3 regions of the Variovorax sp. 278MFTsu5.1 genome follow, and region 3 is predicted to be linked to each of the others. Evidence: predicted binding sites of a transcription regulator. Region 3 holds the regulator's gene; each other region holds the start of a gene.

Region 1 (3,271 bases), 1.9 Mb from region 3:
GGCCACCAGCGCCGTGCCCAGCGCGATCAGCGCCGAAAAAGCCTGCGCCAGCGGCCCGAACACGCCCAGGTGCGCGGTGATCGACAGCCCCGAGGCCAGCGCCATCGCACCCACGCCCACCGGGTTGATGTCCCACAGGTGCGCGCGCTTGAACTCGATGCCCGGCGGCGACAGGCCCAGCGGCTTGTTGATGACCAGGTCGGCCACCACCGCCATCATCCAGGCGATGGCGATGTTGGCGAACAGGCCCAGCACGTCGCCCAGCGCCTCGAACACGTTCATCTCCATCAGCATGAAGGCGATGAGCGCGTTGAACACCACCCACACCACCCGCCCCGGGTGGCTGTGCGCCACGCGCGAGAAGAAGTTGCTCCAGGCCAGCGAGCCCGCATAGGCGTTGGTCACGTTGATCTTGAGCTGCGAGATCACCACGAACAGCGCCGTGGCCGCCACCGCCCAACCGTAGTGCGGAAACACGTACTCGTAGGCCGCCAGGTACATCTGGTTGGGGTCGACCGCCCGGTCGGCCGGCACCATGTGCGTGAGCGCCAGGTAGGCCAGCAGCGCGCCGCCCAGCATCTTGAGCACGCCCAGCACCACCCAGCCCGGGCCGCCGGCCAGCACCCCGGCCCACCAGCGCCGCGCGGTGGCCGCCGTGCGCGCGGGCATGAAGCGCAGGTAGTCGGCCTGCTCACCCATCTGGGTGATGAGCGCGATGCCCACCGTGAGGGCTGCGCCAAACAGGTGCAGATCGAAGCCCTTCGTGCCCGAGCGCACGCCGTTGTAGTGCGCGATGCCCGCGAACGCACCAGGATCGCGCACGAGCACATACGCGAAGGGCACCACCAGCATCAGCAGCCACAGCGGCTGGGTCCACAGCTGCAGCCGGCTGATGGCCGACACCCCGTGCGTGACCAGCGGAATCACCACCAGCGCGCACACCAGGTAGCCCCAGACCGGCGGAATGCCCAGCGCCAGCTCCAGCGCATAGGCCATCACCGCCGCCTCCAGCGCGAAGAAGATGAAGGTGAAGCTCGCGTAGATCAGCGAGGTGAGCGTGGAGCCGATGTAGCCGAAGCCGGCGCCACGCGTGAGCAGGTCCATGTCCACGCCGTAGCGCGCCGCGTACACGCTGATCGGCACGCCCGCCAGAAAAATGATGAGCCCGGTCGCCAGGATCGCCCAGAAGGCATTGGCGAAGCCGTACTGCACCAGCAGCGTGGCGCCCACCGCCTCCAGGATCAGGAACGACGCCGCCCCGAACGCCGTGTTGGCCACCCGCCATTCGGACCATTTGCGGAAGCGCTGCGGCGTGTAGCGCAGCGCGTAGTCCTCCAGCGTCTCGCTGGCCACCCAGCTGTTGTAGTCGCGCCGCACCTTGACGATGCGCTGCGGGGCATCGTCGGGGGTGGCGGTCGTGGCTTCAGGGTTCACACCGTTTCGGTGCATCTTCCGTGCCATCCATACGGCTTTTGGCGGACAAGGCACGACTGTTGCAAACAAGCCGGCTTGCCCATAATGGCCGCCTCCTCCCGTCACCCGATGCCGATCCCATGGAACTGACCCCGCGCGAAAAAGACAAGCTGCTGATCTTCACCGCGGCACTCCTGGCCGAACGCCGCAAGGCCCGCGGCCTCAAGCTCAACTACCCCGAAGCCGTCGCCCTGATTTCCGCCGCCGTCATGGAAGGCGCGCGCGACGGCAAGAGCGTCGCCGAACTCATGAGCGAGGGGCGCAGCGTGCTCACCCGCGCCGACGTGATGGACGGCATCGCCGAGATGATTCCCGACATCCAGGTCGAAGCGACCTTCCCCGACGGCACCAAGCTGGTCACCGTCCATCAGCCCATCGTCTGACATTCGAAGAACAAGAGAAAGAACAGAAGGACTTTTCCATGCGCCACAGCACCTCCAAGACCCTTGCCCTGATCGCCCTCCTGCTGCCCTTGGCCGCCAGCGCCCACACCGGTGTCGACGGCGGCCTGCACCACGGCTTCGTCACCGGCTTCATGCACCCGCTGACCGGCGCCGACCACCTCGCGGCGATGATCGCGGTCGGCCTGTGGAGCGCGCTGGCCGCGCGCCGCGCCTGGCCCGACCTGCTCTGGGCGCCGCTGGCCTTCGCCGGCATGCTGCTCGCGGGCGCGCTGGCGGGGCTGGCCGGCGTGCAGCTGCCGGCGGTCGAGCCGATGATCGCGGCCTCGCTGCTGGTGCTGGGCCTGCTGGTGGTCACGCGCGTGCGCCTGCCGGCCGTGGCGGCGATGGTGGTGGTGGGCGTGTTCGCCGTCTTCCACGGCGTGGCGCACGGCTACGAGCTGGCGAGCGAGCAAGGCGCCGCCCTCACGCTGGCCGGCATGGTCTGCGCGACCGTGCTGCTGCACGCCGCCGGCATCGCAGTCGGCTGGGCGCTGCGCAACGCCAACGCATGGCTGCCGCGTGTGGCCGGCGCCGCGGTCGTCGGCCTGGGCGCAACGCTGCTGGCGCAGGCCATCTGAGGCGGCCGGCATGATCCCCGGAGAACTCTTCACCGACGAGGGCGAGCACACGCTCAACCCCGGCCGCCGCACCCTCACGCTGGTGGTGCAGAACACCGCCGACCGGCCGATCCAGGTCGGCTCGCACTATCACTTCGCCGAGACCAACGGCGCGCTCGGCTTCGACCGCGAGGCCGCGCGCGGCATGCGGCTGAACATCGCCTCGGGCGCCGCCGTGCGCTTCGAGCCGGGCCAGCAGCGCACGGTCGAGCTGGTCGACTTTTCGGGCGATCGCATCGTCTACGGCTTTCGCGGCCTGGTTCAAGGAAAGCTCTGATGGCGACCATCTCAAGGCGTGCCTACGCCGAAATCTTCGGCCCCACGGTGGGCGACCGCATCCGTCTCGCGGACACCGAGCTGGTCATCGAGGTCGAGGCCGACTACACGCTTCGCGCCGGCGGCTACGGCGAAGAGGTGAAGTTCGGCGGCGGCAAGACGATCCGCGACGGCATGGCGCAATCGCAGCGCACCCGGGCGCAGGGCGCTGTCGACACGGTGCTGACCAACGCGCTCATCCTCGACCACTGGGGCATCGTGAAGGCCGACATCGGCCTGAAGGACGGCCGCATCGCCGCCATCGGCAAGGCCGGCAACCCCGACGTGCAACCGGGCGTGGACATCGTCATCGGCCCGGGCACCGAGATCATCAGCTGCGAGGGCAACATCGTCACCGCGGGCGGCATCGACAGCCACATCCACTTCATCTGCCCGCAGCAGATCGAGGAGGCGCTCTCCTCC
Region 2 (3,271 bases), 210 kb from region 3:
ATGCGTTCGCTTTCGGACATGGATGGGGACATGGCTTGTTTCCTCCGGCGGTGGGTCAACTGCTCCCGAGATGTTCCCTGTGCTGTGCAAGATCGAGGCCCAGCTGCTCGCTGTCGGCATCGACGCGCAGGCCGACGATGACGTGCACCAGGAACAGCACCACCGCCGTGCCCGCCGCACTGAAGATGGCCACGCTGCCGACCGCGATCGCCTGCGTCAGCACGTCGCCGGTGGCGCCCGAGATGCGTGCGTCGGCGAACACGCCCGTCAGCAGCGCACCCACGATGCCGCCGATGCCGTGCACGCCGAACACGTCGAGCGAGTCGTCCGCCCCCAGCAGGTGCTTCAGGCCGGTGGCGCCCCAATAGCAGGCCAGCCCCGCGATGGCGCCGATGGCCAGCGCGGCCGGCGGCGTGACGAAGCCGGCCGCCGGCGTGATGGCCACCAGCCCGGCCACGAGGCCCGAGCACAGGCCCAGCAGCGAGGGGCTGCGCCGCACGATCCATTCGCCGAGCATCCAGCTCATGGCGCCGGCGGCCGCCGCGATGTGCGTGACCAGCATCGCCAGCCCCGCGCGGCCGTCGGCCGCCACCGCCGAGCCGGCATTGAAGCCGAACCAGCCCACCCACAGCAGGCCGGCGCCGGTCATGGTGAAGGCCAGGTTGTAGGGCTCGAAGGCCTCGCGGCCGTAGCCCTTGCGCGAGCCGAGGGCGTAGGCGCACACGAGCCCGGCGATGCCGGCGTTGACGTGCACCACCGAGCCGCCCGCGAAGTCGAGCGCGCCCATCTGCGCGAGCCAGCCGCCCGGCTCCCAAACCCAGTGCGCGACGGGTGCGTAGACCAGCACGCTCCACAGCAGCGCGAACCAAAGGATCGCCGAGAAGCGCATGCGCTCGACGAAGGCGCCGAGCACCAGCGCCGTGGTGATGATCGCGAAGGTCAGCTGGAACATCGCGTAGACCGACTCGGGCACGTTGGGCGCCACGTGGCTCACCGCGAGCTGGCCGGCCTCCTTCAGGTAGTCGAAGCCCGAGAACCAGAAGCGCCCGGAGCCGCCGAGCCAGGGCCAGCCCTCGGTGAAAGCCAGCGAATAGCCCACCGCGAACCAGGTCAGCGAGACCGTCGAGGCGATCGCCACCACCGCGGCCATGGTGGCCAGCACGTTCTTGCGGCGCACCATGCCCGCGTAGAAGAGAGCGATGCCGGGCAGCGTCATCAGCAGCACCAGCGCGGTCGAGGTCATCATCCATGCGGTGTCTGCCGCGTTGATGGAGGCTTGCGGTGCCAGGGCCATGGTCGCTTTCTTCTTCATGTGGTGGACTCAGGCGCCCCGTGCACAAGTCGTGCCACGTCGTTAACTATCAGAAACACTTTGGTTTGCAAATCGGGCTTCCCGCGTAAGGCAAAGCGGGTAATTCCCTATGCACTGAGGCGGTGCGTGCCCCTAAAGTCTGCGCACTCGCGAACGGGCCCTGCTCGTGTGCCGAGGGTCCGAGGAGACAAACCCCCAAGCAACAATAAAAATTCTTCAAAGGCTCCGTACGAGATGCCTGTCCAAGCTTGAAAGGCGCCGCTGGTCGGCGCCTTTTTTATTTGTGCGGGGCTTGGGCATCGGCCATTCCAGCTACTTTTTCGATAGCACCGGGGTGAGACAATCCGGGCCCTATGGAAATGCTGGTGGTCACGGGCGCCTCTGCGCTCGCGGGTTTTGTCGATTCGATCGTGGGCGGAGGCGGCCTGATCCTGGTGCCTGCGCTGTTCGCCGTGTTCCCGGGCGCACCGCCCGCGACCCTGCTGGGCACCAACAAGAGCGCGTCCATCTGGGGCACGGCCGCCGCCGCGGCCCAGTTCAGCCAGCGGGTGCAGATGCGCTGGGGCGCGCTGTGGCCGGCCGCGCTGCTCGGCTTTGCCGGCTCGATGCTGGGCGCCTGGGGCGTCACCATGTTTCCGGGCGACTTCCTGCGCAAGGCGCTGCCGCTCATCCTGCTGGGCGTGCTGCTGTACACGCTGGCGCGCAAGGACATGGGCCGCATGCACGCGCCGCGCTTCTCGGGCAGGGCGGAGACGCTGGCGGCCTGCACCATCGGCCTGTCGATCGGGCTGTACGACGGCTTCTTCGGGCCGGGTGCGGGCAGCTTCCTGGTGTTCCTCTTCGTGCGCTGGATGGGCTACGACTTCCTCAACGCCTCGGCTTCGGCCAAGATCATCAACACGCTGACCAACGCCGCCGCGCTGATTTTGCTGGCGGCCAAGGGCCACGTCTGGTGGCACTACGGGCTGGTGATGGCTGTGGCCAACGTGGCCGGCAGCGTGCTGGGCACGCGGGTTGCACTGAAGCACGGCGCGGGCTTCGTGCGGGTGGTGTTCATCGTGGTGGTGAGCGCGCTGATACTGAAGACCGCCTACGACGCATTCCTGAAATAGCGCAACACGAAAGTCGCCCGATGTCCTCTCCCCAAGATCCCGTCGAGCGGCCCGTTCCCGTCAGCTTCTGGCAGGCCTTCGGCTACTGGCTCAAGCTGGGCTTCATCAGCTTCGGCGGGCCGGCCGGGCAGATCGCGCTGATGCACCAGGAGCTGGTGGAGCGCAGGCGCTGGATCTCGGAGAAGCGATTCCTCCACGCCCTCAACTACTGCATGCTGCTGCCCGGCCCCGAGGCCCAGCAGCTCGCCACCTACATCGGCTGGCTCATGCATCGCACCTGGGGCGGCATCGCGGCGGGGGCGCTGTTCGTGCTGCCCTCGCTCTTCATCCTGATCGCGCTGTCGTGGGTCTACATGGCCTACGGGCAGGTGCCGGCGGTGGCGGGGCTGCTGTACGGCGTGAAGCCTGCCGTGACGGCCATCGTGCTGTTCGCGGCCTGGCGCATCGGCTCGCGGGTGCTGAAGAACGCATGGCTGTGGGCGATCGCGGCGGCGGCCTTCGCGGCGATCTTCGCGCTGAGCGTGCCCTTTCCGCTGATCGTGCTGGCGGCCGCAGCCATCGGCTATTTCGGCAGCCGGGTGGCGCCGGAGCGCTTCGCGCCCGGCGGCGGGCATGGCGCGGCGGTGGCTTCCGCCGGCCCGGCGCTCATCGACGACGACACCCCCACGCCCGCGCACGCGCGCTTCGGCTGGGGCCGCTTCTGGCGCGTGCTGGGCGTGTTCCTCGCGCTGTGGCTGGGCGCCATGGGCGCGCTCACGGCGCTGTACGGCTGGCACGGCACGCTCACGCAGATGGGCTGGTTCTTCACCAAGGCCGCGCTGCTGACCTTCGGCGGCGCCTATGCGGT
Region 3 (3,271 bases):
CCGCCGCGCCCGCATGGGCCTGAGCTACCTGCCGCAGGAAGCTTCCATCTTCCGCAAGCTCACGGTCGAGGAAAACGTGCGCGCCGTGCTCGAGCTGCAGAGCGAGCCCGACGCGAAGGGCAAGATGGTGCCGCTGTCGAAGGAGCACATCGAGGAGCGCCTGAGCGACCTGCTGGCCGACCTGCGCGTAGACCACCTGCGCGATTCGCCCGCGCTGGCGCTGTCGGGCGGCGAGCGCCGCCGCGTCGAGATCGCGCGCGCGCTGGCCACGCAGCCGCGCTTCATCCTGCTGGACGAGCCCTTCGCCGGCATCGACCCGATCGCGGTGATCGAGATCCAGCGCATCATCAGCTTCCTGAAGGAGCGCGGCATCGGCGTGCTCATCACCGACCACAACGTGCGCGAGACGCTGGGCATCTGCGACCACGCATTCATCATCAGCGACGGGCACGTGCTGGCACAAGGCACGCCTTCGGAGATCGTCGACAACGCCGAGGTACGCAGGGTGTACCTGGGCGAGCACTTCCGCATGTAAGGCGCGGGGGCGGTTTCCATCATGAAGCAAGGGCTGTCCCTTCGCGTTTCGCAGCATCTGGCGCTCACGCCGCAGCTGCAGCAGTCAATCAGGCTGCTGCAGCTCTCCACGCTCGAGCTGAGCCAGGAGGTGGAGCAGATGCTCGACGAGAACCCGTTCCTCGAGCGCACAGCCGAAGAAGCGGTGCGCGAGGAATTCGGGCTCGACACAGCCGACGCGCCGGTCCCCCGCGACGACGGCGGTGAAGGCGAAGGCGAGAGCGACTTCACCCCCTCGGCCGCGAGCAGCAGCACCACCAGTTCGTCCACGGAAAGCACCGCGGCCGCCGACTCCGACGGCCCCGCCGCCGAAGTCGCCGAGCGCGAGCCCGACTGGGAAGGCGACGGCACCGTCGACATGGCGCCCGACGACAGCGAATGGGGCGGCGACGCGCCCGCGCGCCAGAACAACGCCGGCGACGACGAGCGCGCCGATGCCACCGAGCTCGCGCGCAGCCAGGAGTCGCTGCAGTCCTTTTTGCACCGCCAGGCGCTGAGCCTGCGGCTCAACGAGAGCGACAGCGCCGCGCTGCGCTTTCTCATCGAATCGCTCAACGACGACGGCTACCTCGAAGACTCGCTGCCCGCGCTGGCCTCGGGCCTGGCCGGTGACGACAACGACGAGTTCGACGACCTCGTGCACCACTTCCAGGTGGCGCTCGGCCTGCTGCAGAGCCTGGAGCCCGCCGGCGTCGGCGCGCGCGACCTCGGGGAGTGCCTGAGCATCCAGCTGCGCGCCATGGCGAGCGACGACGAGACCGAGGAAGAGGAGCTGGTCCGCAAGACCGCGCTGGCCATCTGCAAGCAGCCCATGGAGCTGCTCGCGCGCCGCGACTTCAAGCGCCTGGCCACGCTCACCCGCAGCAGCGAGGAGCTGGTGCGCTCGGCGCTGCAGGTCATCGCGCGGCTGGAGCCCAAGCCGGGCCGCAGCTTCGTCGACGTGGAACGCAACGTCGTCATTCCCGACGTGATCGTCACCAAGACCGGGCGCGGCACCAACGTGAAGTTCCGCGTCATGCTCAACCCCGACGTGATGCCGCGGCTGCGCGTGCACGACATCTACGCCGGCGCGCTCAAGTCGCACAAGGGCGAGGGCAGCCAGGCGCTGTCGCAGCGGCTGCAGGAGGCGCGCTGGTTCATCAAGAACATCCAGCAGCGCTTCGACACCATCCTGCGCGTGAGCAACGCCATCGTCGAACGGCAGAAGAGCTACTTCGTGCACGGCGAGCTCGCCATGCGCCCGCTGGTGCTGCGCGAGATCGCCGACGAGCTGGGCCTGCACGAGTCCACCATCTCGCGCGTGACCACCGCCAAGTACATGGCCACGCCCTTCGGCACGGTCGAGCTCAAGTACTTCTTCGGCTCGGCGCTGGGCACCGAGACCGGCGGCAACGCGTCGAGCACCGCGGTGCGCGCGCTCATCAAGCAGTTCGTCGGCTCGGAGAGCGTGAAGAAGCCGCTGTCGGACAGCCAGATCTCCGAGATGCTGAAGGAGCAGGGCATCGAGTGCGCGCGCCGCACCGTCGCCAAGTACCGCGAAGCATTGCGCATCGCCCCTGCCAACCTGCGCAAGGCACTCTAGAAAGAAGCCGATGAGCCATGGCCTGATGTCGCGCGCCGGGCATTGGGTCTTCGCCATGGCGGCGGTGCTGCTGTTCGCCGGCTGCGCCACCCTGCCCGACGAGGCCCCGCGCCCGCCCACCAAGACCATCGCCGTCTCGGCCGACACCGCCCTGGGCAAGATCGCGCTGGCCTCCCAGCCCGACCCCGACCTCAGCGGCTTCCGCCTGATGCCCGGCGGCGATTTCGCCTTCGACACGCGCATCCAGCTCGCGCGCCGCGCGCAGCGCACGCTCGACGTGCAGTACTACCAGATAGAGAACGACGAGACCGGCCGCTACCTGCTGCGCACCCTGCGCGACGCCGCCCAGCGCGGCGTGCGCGTGCGGCTCTTGATGGACGACCTCTACACCTCCGGCGAGGACGAGCTGCTGCTTGGCCTGGCTGCCACGCCCAACGTGGAGCTGCGCCTGTTCAACCCCTTCCCGGCCGGCCGCGGCAGCCTGCTGAAGCGCTTCACCGCCTCGCTCTTCGATTTCAGCCGCGTCAACCGCCGCATGCACAACAAGCTGTTCATCGCCGATGGCGCGATGGCGGTGGCGGGCGGGCGCAACATCGGCAACCAGTACTTCAGGCGCACCTCGGGCGAGAACTTCATCGACCTCGACACCTTCGTCACCGGCGCGCTGGTCCCGCGCCTGGGCAGCCTGTTCGACCAGTACTGGAACAGCGTCTACGTGCGGCCGATCCAGTCCGTGGTGGCCAGCGACCTGCCGCGCGAGGAACTGCAGAAGCGCTTCGAACTGGCCACCGGCCCCGACACCACGCCCCTGCCGCCGAAGCCCGCGCCCAACGACCTGCTCGGCTACAGCCCGATGGCCGAAGACCTGGACGCCGGCAAGCTCGGCCTGATCTGGACCACCGCCGAGGCTTATGCCGATTCGCCCGAGCGCGTGATCGGCAAGACGGCCTCCTACGGCGGCGTGCCGCTGCTGGACGTCGACAGCGTGCGCTACAACGTGGTCGAGCAGATGCGCCGCGCCCGCTCGGAAGTGACCATCGTCTCGCCCTACCTGATCCCGGGCGCCTCGGGGCTCGACGTGATGCGCGAGATCCGCGGGCGCAACGTGAAGATCAG

Evidence for each region. The regulator sigma-54, encoded in region 3, starts transcription at its own class of promoters, with help from an activator protein. The targets are predictions, from matches to a motif close to TGGCANGNAANCTGCTTT.
Region 1: a site for sigma-54 is predicted at 1,456-1,473, ahead of ABL844_RS25980 (urease subunit gamma). Genes of this name have one in related genera too.
Region 2: a site for sigma-54 is predicted at 1,332-1,349, ahead of ABL844_RS02150 (ammonium transporter). Genes of this name have one in related genera too.

The regions. Positions count from the first base shown of each region.
Region 1 covers NZ_CP157622.1:5,602,938-5,606,208, forward strand. Annotated here, with positions in the region: gene ABL844_RS25975 (ATP-binding protein) at 1-1,449, opposite strand, end outside; gene ABL844_RS25980 (urease subunit gamma) at 1,554-1,856, shown strand; gene ABL844_RS25985 (HupE/UreJ family protein) at 1,895-2,494, shown strand; gene ABL844_RS25990 (urease subunit beta) at 2,505-2,810, shown strand; gene ureC (urease subunit alpha) at 2,810-3,271, shown strand, end outside.
Region 2 covers NZ_CP157622.1:483,832-487,102, forward strand. Annotated here, with positions in the region: gene ABL844_RS02145 (hypothetical protein) at 1-32, opposite strand, end outside; gene ABL844_RS02150 (ammonium transporter) at 56-1,312, opposite strand; gene ABL844_RS02155 (sulfite exporter TauE/SafE family protein) at 1,666-2,424, shown strand; gene chrA (chromate efflux transporter) at 2,445-3,271, shown strand, end outside.
Region 3 covers NZ_CP157622.1:696,692-699,962, forward strand. Annotated here, with positions in the region: gene lptB (LPS export ABC transporter ATP-binding protein) at 1-535, shown strand, start outside; gene rpoN (RNA polymerase factor sigma-54) at 557-2,155, shown strand; gene ABL844_RS03080 (phospholipase D family protein) at 2,166-3,271, shown strand, end outside.